3 regions of the Arthrobacter sp. P1_H7 genome follow, and region 1 is predicted to be linked to each of the others. Evidence: riboswitches for the same ligand, from Rfam matches in the RefSeq annotation. Region 1 holds a riboswitch; each other region holds the start of a gene.
The links. A riboswitch is a leader RNA that binds a small molecule or an ion and turns the genes downstream of it on or off. The one in region 1 is predicted to bind cyclic di-AMP.
Positions count from the first base shown of each region.

Region 2: it holds a riboswitch for cyclic di-AMP, as region 1 does, so the genes downstream of both, AC1DXI_RS09410 (NlpC/P60 family protein) here and AC1DXI_RS10370 (NlpC/P60 family protein) in region 1, are expected to answer to the same signal.
Region 3: it holds a riboswitch for cyclic di-AMP, as region 1 does, so the genes downstream of both, AC1DXI_RS18670 (aggregation-promoting factor C-terminal-like domain-containing protein) here and AC1DXI_RS10370 (NlpC/P60 family protein) in region 1, are expected to answer to the same signal.

Region 1 covers NZ_JBFUCO010000009.1:24,117-29,352, reverse strand. Annotated here, with positions in the region: gene fdhD (formate dehydrogenase accessory sulfurtransferase FdhD) at 1-176, opposite strand, end outside; gene AC1DXI_RS10390 (molybdopterin molybdotransferase MoeA) at 311-1,861, opposite strand; gene AC1DXI_RS10385 (DUF6457 domain-containing protein) at 1,858-2,145, opposite strand; gene mobA (molybdenum cofactor guanylyltransferase) at 2,167-2,838, opposite strand; gene AC1DXI_RS10375 (HNH endonuclease) at 2,925-3,425, opposite strand; gene AC1DXI_RS10370 (NlpC/P60 family protein) at 3,645-4,403, opposite strand; cyclic di-AMP (ydaO/yuaA leader) riboswitch at 4,699-4,868, opposite strand; gene AC1DXI_RS10365 (M23 family metallopeptidase) at 5,006-5,236, opposite strand, start outside.
Region 2 covers NZ_JBFUCO010000007.1:32,888-38,123, reverse strand. Annotated here, with positions in the region: gene AC1DXI_RS09420 (response regulator transcription factor) at 1-111, shown strand, start outside; gene AC1DXI_RS09415 (sensor histidine kinase) at 104-1,111, shown strand; gene AC1DXI_RS09410 (NlpC/P60 family protein) at 1,257-1,940, opposite strand; cyclic di-AMP (ydaO/yuaA leader) riboswitch at 1,945-2,147, opposite strand; gene AC1DXI_RS09405 (hypothetical protein) at 2,349-2,597, shown strand; gene AC1DXI_RS09400 (cation:proton antiporter) at 2,594-3,799, shown strand; gene AC1DXI_RS09395 (DNA alkylation repair protein) at 3,889-4,608, opposite strand; gene AC1DXI_RS09390 (glycoside hydrolase family 16 protein) at 4,953-5,236, shown strand, end outside.
Region 3 covers NZ_JBFUCO010000022.1:3,972-9,207, reverse strand. Annotated here, with positions in the region: gene AC1DXI_RS18675 (bifunctional glycosyltransferase family 2/GtrA family protein) at 1-761, opposite strand, end outside; gene AC1DXI_RS18670 (aggregation-promoting factor C-terminal-like domain-containing protein) at 918-1,745, opposite strand; cyclic di-AMP (ydaO/yuaA leader) riboswitch at 1,745-1,904, opposite strand; gene AC1DXI_RS18665 (sensor histidine kinase) at 2,086-3,672, opposite strand; gene AC1DXI_RS18660 (response regulator transcription factor) at 3,694-4,434, opposite strand; gene AC1DXI_RS18655 (hypothetical protein) at 4,675-5,236, shown strand, end outside.

The DNA.
Region 1 (5,236 bases):
AAGTCATTGCCCGGCGTTCGCATGGTGACGGAGAACGACATGTTGCCGAGCCGGATTTCCAGCGGTTCCTCGACGGCAAGGACGTCCTCCCGGTGCCGGACGGGGAATTCGAGGGCCTGCGGGGACCCGTCCAGGACGATCTTGTGCACCTTGCGGCGCTGTGTCACACGGCCCATCCGGTGCTCCTAAGCAACATGTCCTGCCGCTGTTTGAATCTTGCGGCTGTTTGAATCTTTGGCTTGTTCCATCATTGTAAGTGTCTGATTGTGATGGCGTGTCCGGCCCTGACGCCGGCGCAGCGGGCCGGGACTCAGCCCAAAAGGGCACTCCAGTCCACCGGCCCGTCGCTGGCCGCGGTCTTCCTGGCGGTCCGTTTCGCCGCCGGCTTCTGCGCGGCGGCCGCTGCCGAAGCGTCAGGCAGCGGCGCACCCCACGGGAGGGCGAATGCGGGGACCACTTCCCCCAGCTGCACGCCATGGGGCGGGACCACCAGCACACCGTCGGCGCCGGCCAGGCCCCGCATCATTCCCGGGCCGGTGTGCTGCGCCGGCGATGCCATGCCATAGAGCAGCCGGAAGGGCATGAGCCGGGTCCGGCCCGGATCGGCGTCAATGGTCGAGCCGCAGGGCACCTCGCTGAGCGGGGGGATCGCGCCGTGCCCCAGGGCTGCGAGGAGTGGGGCCCCGATCGTGGACAGTGCCATCATGGCCGCGAGCGGGTTTCCTGGCAGGCCGAGGATGTAACGGCCGTCCGGCAGCTCGGCCAGCACGGCGGGGTGGCCCGGCCGCATGGCGATTCCGTCGATCAGGAGGCGGCCGCCGAGTTCGGCGACCGAGCGGCGGAGGTGGTCTGTTCCGGAGCGTCCCGTGCCGCCGGTGGTGATCACGACGTCGGCGGGCAGGTTTTCACCAGCAGGATCGGTGTCCTCGAGCGCGGCGAGCCATTCGGCGTAGGTGTCGCCGACTTTCACTTCTTCGGTACAGATTCCGCCGAGCATTCCCACCACGGCGGCCAGTTGGGGTCCGAAGGTGTCGCGGACCTGCCCTGGTGCCGGCATCCCGCTCGTCACGACCTCGGAGCCAGTGAAGACGAGGCGCACTACGGCCTTGCCGAGCACGGGAAGAGTGTCGCTTCCGGCCAGCGCGGCGAGGGCAAGATGGGCGGGGTTCAGGACCGTGCCGCGCTGGATCAGGACGTCCCCGGCGGCGGCTTCCTCTCCGGCTTTCCTGATGTGGTCGCCGTTGCGCGGGTCTCCTGGTTTCGCGGTGCCGCCCAGCTTCAGGACGGGCAGGCCGTCCTCGTCGGCACCGATGATGCCGCTTTCGCTGCGCAACACCGCCCTGGCCCCGGGCGGGATGAGGCCGCCGGTGGCAATCGGGCTGGCCTGATGCGGTGCCAGCCGCTGGCCGGGTTCGGCCAGGATCCAGGGGCCGCTGCCGTTGACGGCCCAGCCGTCCATGGCCGAAGAAGCGTAATGGGGCATGTCCTGCTGGGCAACGACGTCCGCCGCGAGGGTCCTGCCCAGCGCCTGCCGCAGCGGGACAGGGGCGGCCGGGATGGGAACGGCGCAGTCGAACGCGAGTTGCCGGGCCTCCTGCCACGTGTGGGCCAGGTGCCTGTGCGGCTCTGCCGCGGTGTCCTCGGCCGCTGCATCCTGGTCCGCGGTGTCCTGGTCCGCTACATCTTGGTCTGCGGTATCCTGGCCCGCCGCATCCTGGTCCGCCGGGATGTGAGGGTCGCCGAGGCCGTCTCTGACTCCGTCTCGGCCGCCATCTCTGACTGCATCTCCACCTCCATCTCTGCCGGCATCTCCACCTGCGGCGGTGGCTGGTCCGCTGCCGTCCGGGGCCGCAGCCGTCATGCCCCGGAAGTTTCGGCGGCTGCGTAATCCTTGGCGAGCCGGCGGGCCACGGCCATCGCGGCCTCCATGGACACAGCGTCCGTGGCCTGCCCGGAGCCCGAGGCCAGACCGGCGGCAAAGCCGGCAATGAACGTGGTCAGCGGTGCCGCCGGGCGCACCACGGAATGGGCGGCCACGCCGGCCAAGGCGAGGACCTCATTTACGTCAATCTCAACGTCGTCCAGCTCCAGGGCCTGGAGCAGGGCACGGCACCAGTCTTCCAGTGTTTCATCCTGGCTTTTCACCGTTTGCCTCCATGGTCGAGTTCAGCTGCGCAGAGCCGGGCCGGAGCCCGGACCGCCGTCGGGAATCCTGCCGGATACCCCTAGTGCGGACGCGTCATCCCAGGTGTCGACGTCGTCCGTGGAACCCGGCGGAACGCGAACTTCCCGCACGTCCAGCCTAGCAAGAAGGGTGAAGACCGACGCGTTTTCCAGCCTGTTCCGGGACGCGGCGTCGGCGACGGAACGTTGTAGCACAGCCGTACCATAAAAGCCCGCGAGCGGCTGCTTCCGGCCGTCGGCCGAGACTGCCATGACGCCGTCGGGCCCGTCCCATTCCGGCGTACCTGCGGCAGGCGCGGCCAGCGCCTCAGCCAGGGCGCGGACCGCGTCGGCGGACCGCGGCATGTCGCACGCCAGAACCAGGGTAAAGGGCGCGGCCGCTGCGCGCCGGCCCGCGCGGTCGGCGGCCAGGGCAGCCAGGCCCGCGGCGATGGCTGCGGCCGGCCCCGCGAAGGGCGGGTTCTCACGGCAGGTCAGGACGCCGCCGGGCAGGCCCCCGGGGTCGGGGCCGACGACGACGGTGCGCGCCGCCGCGCCCGCGGCCCGCAGTGACCGCTCCAGGAGGGTGGCCCCGTCGAAGATCAGCCCGGATTTGGGCACGCCGCCGAGGCGGGAGGCCCGTCCCCCGGCGAGAATGATGGCATCGAACTCCATCGGTTCAGCGTAGCGCGGCGCCGGCCGCCACCGAGCAAGCCGTAACGCGCGCCGGCAGCAATCTCACCAGCTGATCAGGCAGCAGGTCAGGCAGCCGATTCAGGCAGCAGGAACGGATCCCAGGCCGGCGTCGGCTTCTCGAGTTCCTTGATCTGCCAGATGGCGCCCTTTGGCGGGCCCGGAACAAAACCGATCTTCCAGCCCATCTCCGCCGGCGTATGGTCGCTCTTGGCGTTGTTGCACCGTAGGCAGGCCGCCACCAGGTTCTCCCAGGAGTCGGCTCCGCCCCGCGACTTGGGCTGGATGTGGTCGATGGTGTGGGCAGCCTTGCCGCAGTACGCGCAGCGGTGGGCATCCCGGCGCAGCACGCCGCGGCGGCTCACCGCAGTCATCGTGTTGTACCTGGGCCGGATGTAGCGGTTCAGCAGGATCACGGACGGGCGGCCCAAAATGTCCTGGGGGCCGACCACGGGGTCGTCCCCTTCGGCCACCACGCTGGCCTTTCCGGTCAGGACAAGGACAAGCGCCCGGCGGAAGGTGATGACCGCCAGCGGTTCATATCCAGCATTCAGAACGAGAGTGCGCATCCGCATACCTCTTCACGGCCGCACCCGCCAGCGGCACGAGGGCCGGCTGCCCTCTGCATGGTCGGGCTATGGATCGACAACACAAGAGTAAACACTCAAGTGCCGGATCACCGAATATTTTTTCGCCGGCGCAGTCCCCGGCGCGGAAAGTTCACTGCGCGGCAACGCAAAAGACCCCCGCCTGCAGGCGGGGGTCTTTCGAAAAGCCGGGGTTCGTGCTTAGGCGCCGACGCGGATGAAGACCGGGCCGGAGCCGACGTTTACGCTGTACAGCGCGGTGGTGCCGCCGTTCCAGCCGCCGTGCACTGCCATGCCGTTGCCGACGTAGACCGCGATGTGAGCCATGCCCACGCCGCCGTTCTGGTAGTAGGCGAGGTCGCCCGGGCGTGCCTCGCCGGCGCTCACGGTGCGGCCCAGGGACAGGTAACCTGCCGGCCAGCCGTGGTAGTGGATGCCGGCCGCGGCCAGTGCGTTGGTGGCGAGGGCGGTGCAGTCCTGCGCCACGCCGATCTGTGCGTAGGCAGCGGCGGCGATGGTCGCGCCAGCGCCGCTTCCGATGCCGGCCGGAGCCTGGGCAGCGACGCCGCCGCTGACGCCAAGCTCGGTGCCGCCGGCGCGGGAGGCCGTAGCGTCCTGGACCTTCACGACGGGCTTGGGAGCCTCGACGACGGGAGCCGGCGTGGTGGTCACGGCGGGCTTCTCGTAGGAGATCGCGATGGTGGACGCGGCCGAGATGGTGGCCGGAGCTGCGGACTGGACTTCCAGGGCCGAAGCGGAGGTGGATTCGCGCTGAACATTGGTTTCAGCAGCGTTGGCTGCGATTCCACTGGTCAGTACCAGACCGGAAGCTGCGGCGATGACCGCGGCCTGACGGCCCACGCCGCCGGCGTTGTCGCCGACAGCCTTAGCAATAACAGCCAGCGAGTTGGTCTTGGTGACCTCGGCGCGGTGCCGTGCAACGTTTGCACGAGTAGTCATTAAGTTCTCTCTTTCGTGATCCTTGGACCGCGCGCTTTCGGGCACGGACTGAGGACGCTCCGGCATCTTGGGGGTACGCCGGATCGCCCCGAAATGGGTTACTTAGCGAAGGGTGTACTGCGAAGACGCGCCAAAAGCGGAAACTGCATGCTGTCCGGGCTCGGTAGAGATTGAGCCTGCGGAACGTGATCCAATCCGGGCGCCGGCAAGGGCGGCACGTGATGTGGATTCCAGCGGGCTCGACAGAGCCTCGCCGGTGCGCATGCGCGCAGAATTGTGGCGTGAAGACACGAAAGTAGCCTCTCCCAATGCCTACGAGGTGAGCTGTCGGATTCGGATGGGAGTCACCCGGCCGCGCTGCTTCCTTGGAAGCTTTGCGACTTAACCCCAAGGCCTTCTTTCGAAGGCCAAAATTGGTTCCCCCGCCCCTGCCAGACGATGTAATGCGAACGGACCTTGAGCGGTGGCAGAGCTAGGCAATCCACTCAAGAGCGCCAACTTCGGAAAAGTTGGCGTGCTTCAAACCCTACATCAGTCCGGATCCAATGTCACATTCAGATCACGGCGTGTCACGGGAAGTTGAGAGCAGCCCATCGTCTTGTTTAGAGCCAGCCGAGCGGATCAACGACGTCGCCGTTGACCATCACTTCAAAGTGAAGGTGGCAGCCCGTGGAGGCGCCGGTGGTCCCGCTCATGGCGACGACGTCACCGCGGGACACCTTCTGGCCGACCTGGACCGAGGCCGAGGACAGGTGGTTGTACGTGGTCTCCAGGCCGTTGCCGTGATCGATGACCACGCGGTTTCCGCCGCCGAAGGGATGCCAACCGTTGAA
Region 2 (5,236 bases), on a different contig from region 1:
CAGCCCGGCGTGATCGATACCTATGTCCATCACCTGCGCCGGAAGATCTCCAAAGCCGTGATCCGCACGGTGCACGGCCTCGGATACCAGATCGGCGAAGCTAATGAGTGACGGCCGGCAGGCCGGCGGAAATCCGGACCACTCCATCCTGCGCAAGGCCTCCCTCAAGGTCGCGCTGCGGATCAGCGCCGCGTGCGCGGTCATGGTTCTCGGGCTGCTCGCCGCCACGGCGCTGTACCTCACGAACCAACTGGCCCATCCTGAAGTGCCGGGTTCGGCGGCGGCCGGGGCGGCCTACACATACCTGGATTCCAAGGATGTCCTCGAAGCCATGATCATCGCCGGGGTGGCGGGAATCCTGCTGGCCGGCATCGTCGGGTGGCTCAGCGCGCGCAGCGCCATCCGACCCCTCGGTGAGGCCCTGGCCAGGGAGCGGCGTTTCGTCCAGGACGCGAGCCACGAATTGCGCACCCCATTGACCATCCTGGACACCAGGATCCAGCTGGCCCAACGCAACACTGTGCCCGGCTCCCGGCAAAGCCAGGACCTGGCCCGGATCCGGGAGGACGCCGCGACGCTGACCGGGATTGTCAACGAACTGCTCCTCGCAGCTACCGCGGAGGCCCCGGCCCACTCCGCACCTCCTGCCGACCTGGCCGACGCTGCCGCCAGCGTCGCCGGCAGCCTCCAGCCGGTGGCAGAGCAGCGGAAGGTGCGCCTGGAATTCTCTGCCGATGCCCGGCCGCTGGCCCGGATCGAGAAGAACGCGCTGCGCCGTGCCGTGCTGGCCCTGGCGGACAACGCCCTGGCCCACACGCCTCCGGGCGGCCGCGTGTCCATCACGACCTCAATCGAGCAGAAGCGCGCCGTGATCACCGTGGCGGACTCGGGGACCGGAATTACCGGCGTCGATCAGGCCCGGATCTTTGACCGGTTCGTGCGGACCGCCAGCACCGGCACCTCACAGGGACAGCGGAGCTTTGGCATCGGGCTGGCCTTGGTCCGGGAGATTGCCGTCGCTGCCGGGGGCACTGTCGAGGTGGCCGCGACCGGGGACGAGGGAACCGTCATGAAGCTGACGCTTCCGCTCAGTGAGAGCGGGAATCCCTGAGGATCCTGTGCTGCAGAAGGCGGTGCCGCCGGGAGCCCGGACCCCCAAAATGCGGAGACAGAAAAGACCGGCGATCGATTTGCCCCCAAGGGAAATCGATCGCCGGTCTTTCCGGACTGTCTGGCCCCGGTCGGGGCCATGCGGCTTAGGCGCGGACGAAGGTCACGCCGCCGGTCGCGGTGAGCCAGGACAGCGGGTGCACCATCGTCTGGTTCGAGCCGTTCATGCCGCCGCTGACCACCTGGCCGTTGCCGGCGTAGATGCCCACGTGGCCGGACTGGACCACTATGTCACCGGGCTGCGGCGTGGCCACAACGGCTCCAAGGCCAAGGAACGCGCGGGGACCGATGTCGCCAACGGGCTTACCCGCGGCGCCAAGGGCCTTCTCCACCATGGCGGTGCAGTCCTGGGTGATGCCGACCTGGCTGTAGGCGGCCGAGAGCATGATGGCGTTGCGTCCGCCGGCAGCGGGCGCCGCGGCCGGCGCTGCTGCCGGAGCGGCCTGCACCTGGACGGTCGCCTTGGGCGCTGCCTTGGGCGCTGCCGCCGGGGCTGCAGCGGGAGCCAGAGCCGGAGCCGGAGCAACGGGCTGCTCGATGACCGGCGCGGCAACAGAATCCACTGCGGGGCGCTCGAAGCTGATCTTGACGCTTGAATCGGCGCTGACGGGGGCGCTGACCTGTCCGGTGACGTCGATGTTCGACGCCGGAGCGGAGTCACGCTGCACGGGGGCGGTGGCGGCGTTGGCAGCCATTCCGCTGGTCAGGACCAGGCCGGATGCGGCGGCGAGGACGGCGGCATGGCGCGCAAAAGTATTGACTGAAGTCATGAATGTAGCCTCTCCCAATGCCTGCGAGGTGAGCTGTCGGATTCGGATGGGAGGCACCCGGCCGCACTCCCGGGCCCGTCGTGGCGGGCACTGTGCGGCTTCACCCCAAGACCTGCATATCAGCAGGTCAAAAGTGGTTTCCCCGTCTCTGCCGGACGTTGATGCGAGTTACCCCCGGGCCGCGGCAGAGTTAGGCAATCGGCTGGGGAGCGCCCGTATCGGAGACAACAGGCACTCATCAACCGTAGCGCGAACCGCACCCGAAAGTCACATTCAGGTAACGGAGGCGGTGATGCCGTGCCGCAATTTACCCATAGGGCGGCGCCGCTTCCGAACATAGGATGATGCCATCAGCACCACCGGAAGCGGAGGCCCGAAATGAACAGCCATTGTGTCGCCATCTGCCAGTTGAGCACTCAGCCCCAAGAGGATTTCGACGTCAACACCGAGCTGCTGATCCTGGACGGCGGGGACGTCCACGTGAGCACATGGGACGCGGAACCACGCGACGGAGGCTTCGACGAGCACGTCCTGAATGACCGGGTGGACGCGCTCGGGTACATGGTTGTCAACGACTGGGCCTTCCTGGACGGGAAGGCCTACGCAGTAGTGGAACGGCGGTCGGGAACGGCGCCGGCGGGCCGCGGCGAACCGTGACCTTCCTGTCCCTGGCGCTGATCGCCGTCATCGCCCTGGCTGGCCCCCTGCTGGCCCTGCCCGTGCGCTGGCACTTGCCTGTCATGCTGGGTGAGCTGCTGGCCGGCATCGCGATCGGGCGCTCAGGCCTGGCCCTTGTGGACCCCGCGGACCCGACGTTCACCCTGCTGGCCAATATCGGGTTTGCGCTGATGATGTTCGTGGCAGGCACCCACGTTCCCGTGCGGGATCCGCACATCCGTGGCGCCCTCGGCAGGGGCTCCCGCCGGGCGATTGTGGCCGCAGCGGCAGCGGTGGTGGTCGGAACCGGCATCGGGCTGCTGTTCGGGACTGGACATGCTCCCCTCTATGTCGTGCTGCTGGCGTCCTCGTCGGCCGCCCTGGTGCTTCCAATCGTCGATTCCCTGCGCCTCGGCGGGCCAGATGTCGTTGACATGACCGCGCAGGTGGCAATAGCCGACACAGCCTGCATAATGGCGTTGCCGCTCCTGGTGGATCCGCCCCACGCAGTCCAGGCGGCGCTGGGCGTCCTCGTGGTGACCGGGTGCGCGGTAGTGCTCTTTGTCGGCTTGCGCTGGCTGGAGCGCCGGGGAATCCGCCGGCGCGTGCACCGGCTCTCGGAAAGCCGCAAGTTTGCCCTGGAGCTGCGGATCCAGCTGGCCGTACTCTTCACCCTGGCCGGTGTCGCAACGTGGAGCAATGTTTCTGTGATGATGGCAGGCTTTTCCTTCGGCCTGGTGATGGCTGCCGTCGGCGAACCGCGGCGGCTGGCCCGGCAACTGTTCGCGCTCAGCGACGGCTTCCTGGGTCCGCTCTTCTTCGTCTGGCTGGGTGCCTCGCTGACGCTCAGGGACCTGGCCGGACACCCTGACATGATTGCCCTCGGCCTGGCACTGGGGGGCGGGGCCCTGCTGGCGCACGCCGACCTGGCTTTCCTGGGACTCCCGCTGCCCCTCGGGGTGCTGTCGGCGGCCCAGCTTGGCGTACCGGTGGCCGCGGCGAGCATCGGCACGCAGCTTCAGGTCCTGCTCCCGGGCGAGGCCGCGGCCCTGCTGGTGGGAGCGCTGGTCACCATAGCCGCGGGCGCCGTCGCCGGGTCACGGGCGGCGAGGACTTTCGCGCTGCCGGCAGGTGCCGGCGGCAAGTCCGGGGATTCCGGCAGCACCGTCGGGCAGGACGATCCGGGAGATCCGAAGGCCTGACAGTCCGGATGTCTGAATGTCCGATTTGCCTGAGTGCCTGAGTGCCTGAGTGCCTGAACCAGCCGATCCGGCGGCGAAGGTCCGGATCGTCATGCTCCAACGGACGTGAATTGCAGTTCCGGCCTCCGCTTTGCCATCTCCGCCAGGACCCGGGAGACCGCGTCCCGGACAGCCATGCCGTCGGCGTCGAACTTCCCGTCAGGCTCGCCGAGCACCGCGTTGGCGTGCCGGACAAACCTCTCCCAGTCCCCCGCGCCCGCGCGCAGCGCCAGCAACGGCGAGAGCAGCGCGGCCCGGCGCAGCCAGGCATCCGGCTCGCGCACCCATCGGTCCAGCACGCTGTCGGCCCGCACCCTGGCCAAGACATCGAGCCCGTCCACCAGGGGCCCGACGACGTCGACGGCGAGCGGATCCACAAGGTCCGGCACACGCGCCTGCCGGATGAACCCCTCCAGCCGGGTGAGGTCGGAGTTGGTCAGCAGCTTCACGTTGTTCTGCAGCAGGACCACGGCTGCCAGCCGGCGCTCGAAAACCGGCGCCGCCCCCAGATCGGAGCCCTCCAGATCGGAGCCCTCCAGTTCCGAGCCCCACAGTTCGGAACTCAGCGCAGCGACCTCATCACGGGAGAGTCCGGGATAGCGGCGGCCGGCATCGCGGACCGTGCCGCGCACGGCACCCACGGAGGTGCCGTAGAACCGAAGGCCGCTGCCCGCTGGCGCCGTTTCCAGCCGCGACTGCAGCTGCTCAGCGCGGCGCCAGGAAGCTTCCCGCTGCAGGGAGAGGTCGATGAATTCGCCGGCTTCACTCACAGGTCCATTCTTTCCCGTCGCAGCTCACGGTGGAAACGCGGTGCCAAGCCGTCCTGGGCGGCGGGCGTGGACCATCCAGATCCCCGCCGGCCCTGCTTGGCGGGTCACCACTATCTTCGCGGGAGGTTTGCAGGCTGAGGTAACGGTCCGGTAACGTTGGCCGCTGGCCGTGAGGCCCGGCCCGAATGCAGGGCCCCGGACCGCCCCTTCGCAGGGCCCCGTTGCGCCGTTCGGCGTCTGCTCGCCCATGCCTTGCGGCAGGGGCCGGATGAAACTTTCCGCACTATCCGCCGCCCTGGCAGCGTCGGTTGTGTGTGCCAGCCACGAAAGCCCGGAGGGGTCCGTTGTTCAAGAAGACACCGCTGTTCAATAAATCAACGTTCAAAGATGCACGGCCGGCGGCACGCCTCTCGGCACCACAGCTGAACAAGGTAGCGATTGCGCTGAGCCTGGGAGCACTGTCCCTGACCGGCTGCAGCGCTGGTCCCACGTCCGGCGCCGCAGCCGTTTCCCCGGCCACCGAGGCCGCGCATTCTGCTGCGGACTCCACGTCCTCGGCGGCAACCCAGGCTTCGCATCCTGCCGCGAAGGCCACGGCCTCGGCGGCCGCAACGCCTAAGCCGGCGGC
Region 3 (5,236 bases), on a different contig from region 1:
CACTTTTCTGCCAGGACCAGCAGCTCGGTGTCGAAGAACCAGGCGTTATCCAGCGTGTGGGGGAGCAGTTGCCGGGCCACGTCCGACCGGATCGCCTTGAAGCCGCACTGTGCATCGCTGAAGTGGGCGCCCATGAGGGCCTGGAGCAGGAAGTTGTAGCTGCGCGAGATGAATTCCCGCTTGGGACCGCGGACCACGCGGGAGTTGCGGGTCAGCCGCGTCCCGATCGCCAGGTCGGAGTGCCCCGAAATGAGCGGGGCAAGGAGCGGGCCGAGGGCCGCCAGATCAGTGGAAAGATCCACATCCATGTACGCCAGGACCGGCGACGGCGAGGCCAGCCACACCTTGCGAAGTGCGTATCCGCGGCCCTTTTCGGCCATATGGACCACTTTCACTTCGCGCAGCTCGCGGGCTACGCGTTCCGCGGCCTTGAGCGTTCCGTCGGTGCTGGCGTTGTCCGCCACGGTGATCCGGAAGGAGTGCGGGAAGGCGCCGAGCAGGTAGGCGTGGAGCCGGCGCAGGCAGGCTTCGAGGTCGCGTTCCTCGTTGAAGACCGGGATGGTGACGTCCAGCAGGGGCGTGCTGGCGCGCGTATCGATGGCTGTGCGCCGGGCGCCGGGGCCGGTAAGCGCCCCGGCGATCGGGCCCGGAGCTGGCGCGTCGGCCAGCGCAAGCCCCGGGGGTGTCTCGGGTGCCGCCGGGCCGGCCGGCGTCGCCGCGGTGCGGGGCAGGGTTCCTGTGGCCTGGTCTGTGAATGTCATGGCTCAACTTTCCCGGCGGCCCTTATGAGGGCTTTAGGGTCAAGCTGTGCTGGGGCTGTGGAAGTCGGCCTGTCGGGCAGGCCCGGCCGTGGAGACGCAAGGAGGCCCCGGATCCGTGTGGATCCGGGGCCTCCTGGGGGGCCGGTTAGTGCCGGTTTAGTACCAGTTGTGTGAGTAGTGGAAGTTCAGGGCGCCGCAGGGGGAGCCGTAGCGCGACTTGACGTAGTTCAGGCCCCAGTTGATCTGGGTCCGGTAGTTGGTCATGTAGTCGGCGCCGGCGCTCGCCATCTTCGTGGCGGGCAGGGACTGGACCACGCCGTAGGCGCCGCTGCTGGCGTTGGTCGCGGTGGTCTTCCAGTCAGATTCCTTGGTCCACAGCTTGTGCAGGCACTGCATCTGGCCAGGTGCCCAGCCATAGCGGCCCAGCTGGGACGCGGCGTAGGCCTGGGCCCCGGCAGGGTCGTCGATTGCGACCGGCGCCGGTGCGGGTGCCGGTGCGGGGGCAGGAGCGGCTGCCGGTGCGGGAGCGGGAGCGGGGGCTGCCGCGGGAGCCGGAGCAGGTGCGGGTGCGGGTGCGGGTGCCGGGGCGGGAGCAGCGGGGGCGGGGATCAGCGCTTCGGCTGCCTTAACCTCGGAGATCTGGGGCGCCACGTTCTTTTCCGCCGGAGCGGTCGGCCCAGCCACCTGGACCCGCTCGAAGTTGAGCTTGGCCAGCGGGTCCGCGATCGTGGCCGTTTGGCTCGCAACGTTCGCCGTGTGGGCGCCCGGCTCTGCCGCCTGGCTGGCGGCGCCGCCACCCAGCAGCAGCGCGCACGCGGCGGTGACGACGGCGGCACGGCGGCCGGTTGTACCGAGTCCGGCGGCGAACCGCGACAGGGCGGATGCCCGTTTGGCCGGTTCGGCGCGGTGGCGCGACTTGGCTGCGCCAACTGAGCGGGAATGCGAATCGCCGTCAGGGCGCGTTTGTACCTGGAATTCAGTCATGGTGGCCTCTCAACGCCGGCGGAGTTAGCTGTCGGGTTCGGATGAGGTCATCCGGCCGCACGGAATATCACGTGTCGGCTTCACCCCGAGGGCGCATGAATGCAGAATGCCCGGGAACTCTGGGTCCCCCGCCTCTGCCTGGTCCAGCGGAATCCGGGAAGCGGCAGAGTTTGGCGTCCGTCCGGATATGCGGCACCGATGGCGGCGCACTCTAAAGACGCTACAGGACCCAACCGCTTAAGTCACATTTTGGTAACAGGAATCACAGGGCCGGGGTGGCGGGTTGCGCCGGGTTCACCATTCGTCCGGTCCCGGGTCCCTGTGGCGCCGGCCGCGCCGTCTATGCCGGCGGCGGCGCGGCGGGCAGGCGCACGGCGAACTCCGTGCGTCCCGGCCGGGACGTGACCTCGACCGTTCCTCCGTGGGCCTCCACGATCGACTGGACTATGGACAGGCCCAACCCGCTGGTGCCCTCGGAAGTCGGCGCGGCGGTCGCCGTGCCCTGGCCTCCGCGGCTGCCGGAAACGGCGCCGGACCCGACCCTAGCCGTCGCGACCGCCGAATTGGCGGGGATGGCTGCGGGACTGGACGCCGGATTGGTGCGTGAGGCGTCGGCCCGGGCGAAGCGGGCGAAGATCCGGCCGATAAATTCCGGGGCGATGCCGCTGCCATTGTCTGTCACGGTGACCACGGCACTGCCGTCAGCCGAGCGCATGACGCCCGTGACCACCTTGGTCCCGGGTTCGGTGTGCTTGCGCGCATTGGACAGGAGATTGGCGAGGACCTGGTGAAGCTGGGTCGCATCACCGCGCACCACCACGGGCTCGTCCGGAAGTTCGAGCTGCCAGATGCGGTCCGGGGCCATGACTTTCTCATCGCTGACGGTCTCGATGGCCAGTTGGGTGAGGTCGACGTCGGAGATCTTGAGCGGCTGCCCCTCGTCCAGGCGCGCCAGCAGCAGCAGGTCCTCCACGAGCGTGGTCATCCGCTCGGACTGGCTTTGCACACGGGCGAGGGACCTCTCGCCGTCGGGGGTGAAATGCTCGGTCATCCGCATCAGCTCCGTGTAGCCGCGGATGGCCGTCAGCGGGGTGCGGAGTTCGTGCGAGGCGTCGGCGACGAACTGCCGGACCTTCATCTCGCTCTCCTGCCGCGCTTCGAGGGCGTTGGAGACGTTGTCCAGCATCTTGTTCAGCGCGTAGCCCACGCTGCCCACTTCCGTTCCGGGATGGGCCGCCGACGTCGGGACGCGCACCCCGAGCGCCACCTCGCCGGCGTCCAGCGGGAGGCGGGAGACCTTGGTGGCCACCTCGGAGAGCTGTTCCAGCGGCTTCATGGTCCGCCGGATCAGGGCCGTGCCGGCGAGCCCGATCAGCACGAGCCCGCCGACGGACACTACCACCATGGTCCAGACCAGGGAGGTCAGGGTGTTTTGCTTTTCTGCCAGCGGGAGTCCGGTCACAATCACGTCGCCGTACGGCGCACGCGCGGCCGTGAGCCGGTAGGCGCCGGCCGAAAGGGTCCGGTCCACGGGCATACCGTTTGGGGTGAGGGTCAGGAGAACCTCGTTGTCGTCGGGGGAGAGGCTCTTGACCGCGCCGTCCCCGGCCAGGAAGCCGGCCCTACTGACTTCGTCGTCCACTATCCGGGCGTTAAGCGTCCCGACGCCCTGTCCCCGGGCTTCGAGGGGGTCGGGGCGCCTGCCCGAATCGTCCGAGGAGGGCCGGCCGAACTCGCTCGAACGGTGGGAGGCCTGGTCCAGCTGGGTGTCGAGTTGCCGGGTGAGGAAGAGGTCCATGGAGGCATAGCTGAACAAGCCCACAGCGCCGCAGATGGCCACGAGCAGCGCCATGGCGACCAGGACCAGCCTAGTGCGCAGATGCCACGTGGACGGGTTGCGCCAGTCGCGTCCGGGGACGCGGGTCATGCCGGAAAGTGAGGGCACGGATCAGTCCGCCGGTTTCAGGACGTACCCGGCTCCGCGCACCGTGTGGATCATGGGCGCGTGGTTGGCGTCGACCTTCTTGCGGAGGTAGGAAATGTACAGTTCCACGATGTTCGCCTGGCCGCCGAAGTCGTAATCCCAGACGCGGTCCAGGATCTGGGCCTTGCTGATGACCCGTTTCGGGTTTTCCATGAGGTAGCGCAGCAGCTCGAACTGCGTGGCGGTCAGGTGCAGTTCCTCACCGGCCCGGGTGACTTCGCGGGTGTCGACATTGAGCACGAGGTCACCCACCACGAGCTCGGCGGTGTCCATGGCGGCCACCCCGGAGCGCTGGACCAGCCGGTGCAGGCGCAGCAGCACCTCTTCCATGCTGAACGGCTTGGTGACGTAGTCATCGCCGCCGGCTGCCAGTCCGGTGATGCGGTCCTGGACGGCATCCTTGGCCGTGAGGAACAGCGCCGGCACCTCCGGCGCGAACGCGCGGATCCTGCTCAGCAGTTCGACGCCGTCGAACCCGGGCAGCATCACGTCCAGCACCAGCACGTCGGGGCGGAACTCCTTGGCTAGCCGGACGGCGCCGGGCCCGTCCTCGGCCACAGCCACGGACCATCCGGCCATCCGCAGGCCCATGCTCATGAGCTCGGAGAGGCTGGGTTCGTCATCCACCACGAGGGCACGGATGGGGGAGCCGTCCGGATGCGTGAGCTGGGGAAGGTTGTTGGTCATGGAGTGCGAAGTGGCCATGGGACAACTCTCCGATCTGCCGGTTAGGCGCGGCTTTGGGGACCCTGTGCGGCACCTGTGAATCCCAGCCTAGCGAGCTGGACGCCGTTGCGGGCCGTACGGGCGGCCACGGCCGCGCTCAATCAGCCCTTCCTGTCCGGCCCGAACGTCACAGGCCGGGCTGTCGGCCCGCACAGCCCAGGCACAGGATCGCTCACCACTCTGGGGTGAACACCGATCCGCACCCTAAGGAGAAACACCATGAGCGGTCAGCATCCCGCAGCCGGTTCCGGACCAGCCCCCGAGCCCGCCGCCGTACCCGCCCCCGCGCCCACAGACGGCGCAACGGCGGCGCCCGCGCCCGTGACCGCGCCCCGCGCTGCCTGGCAGCACGACGCCGGACACACCGACGCCGGACACACCGACGCCGGACACACCGATGCCGGACACACAGACGCCGGGCAACCGGCTACGGGCCCAGCTGCCGGCTGGGGCGCGCCCCCGGTCTGGACGGTTCCGGCGTCGGAACCGGCCTGGGGCATGCCCCGGAACGAGCCTCCCGCGACTGCGGCGGCCACAGGCTGGGGCGCGCCGGGAACTTCCGCAAAGACGGCCTCGGCGGCGAAGCCCTGGACCGTCAAGCGGGGGCTCGCCGTCGCCGGGGCCGCAGCTGTCCTGGCTGTCGGCGCCGGGGCGGGCGTCTATGCCCTTACCTCAAGTGCAACGGCAGCCACTGGTGCCGCCGGCGGGGCGGCGGCCGGGGGAACCGGCGGCCAGGGGTTCGCCCCGGGCGTGCCAGGCTCCGCGCAAGACGGCTCCGCGC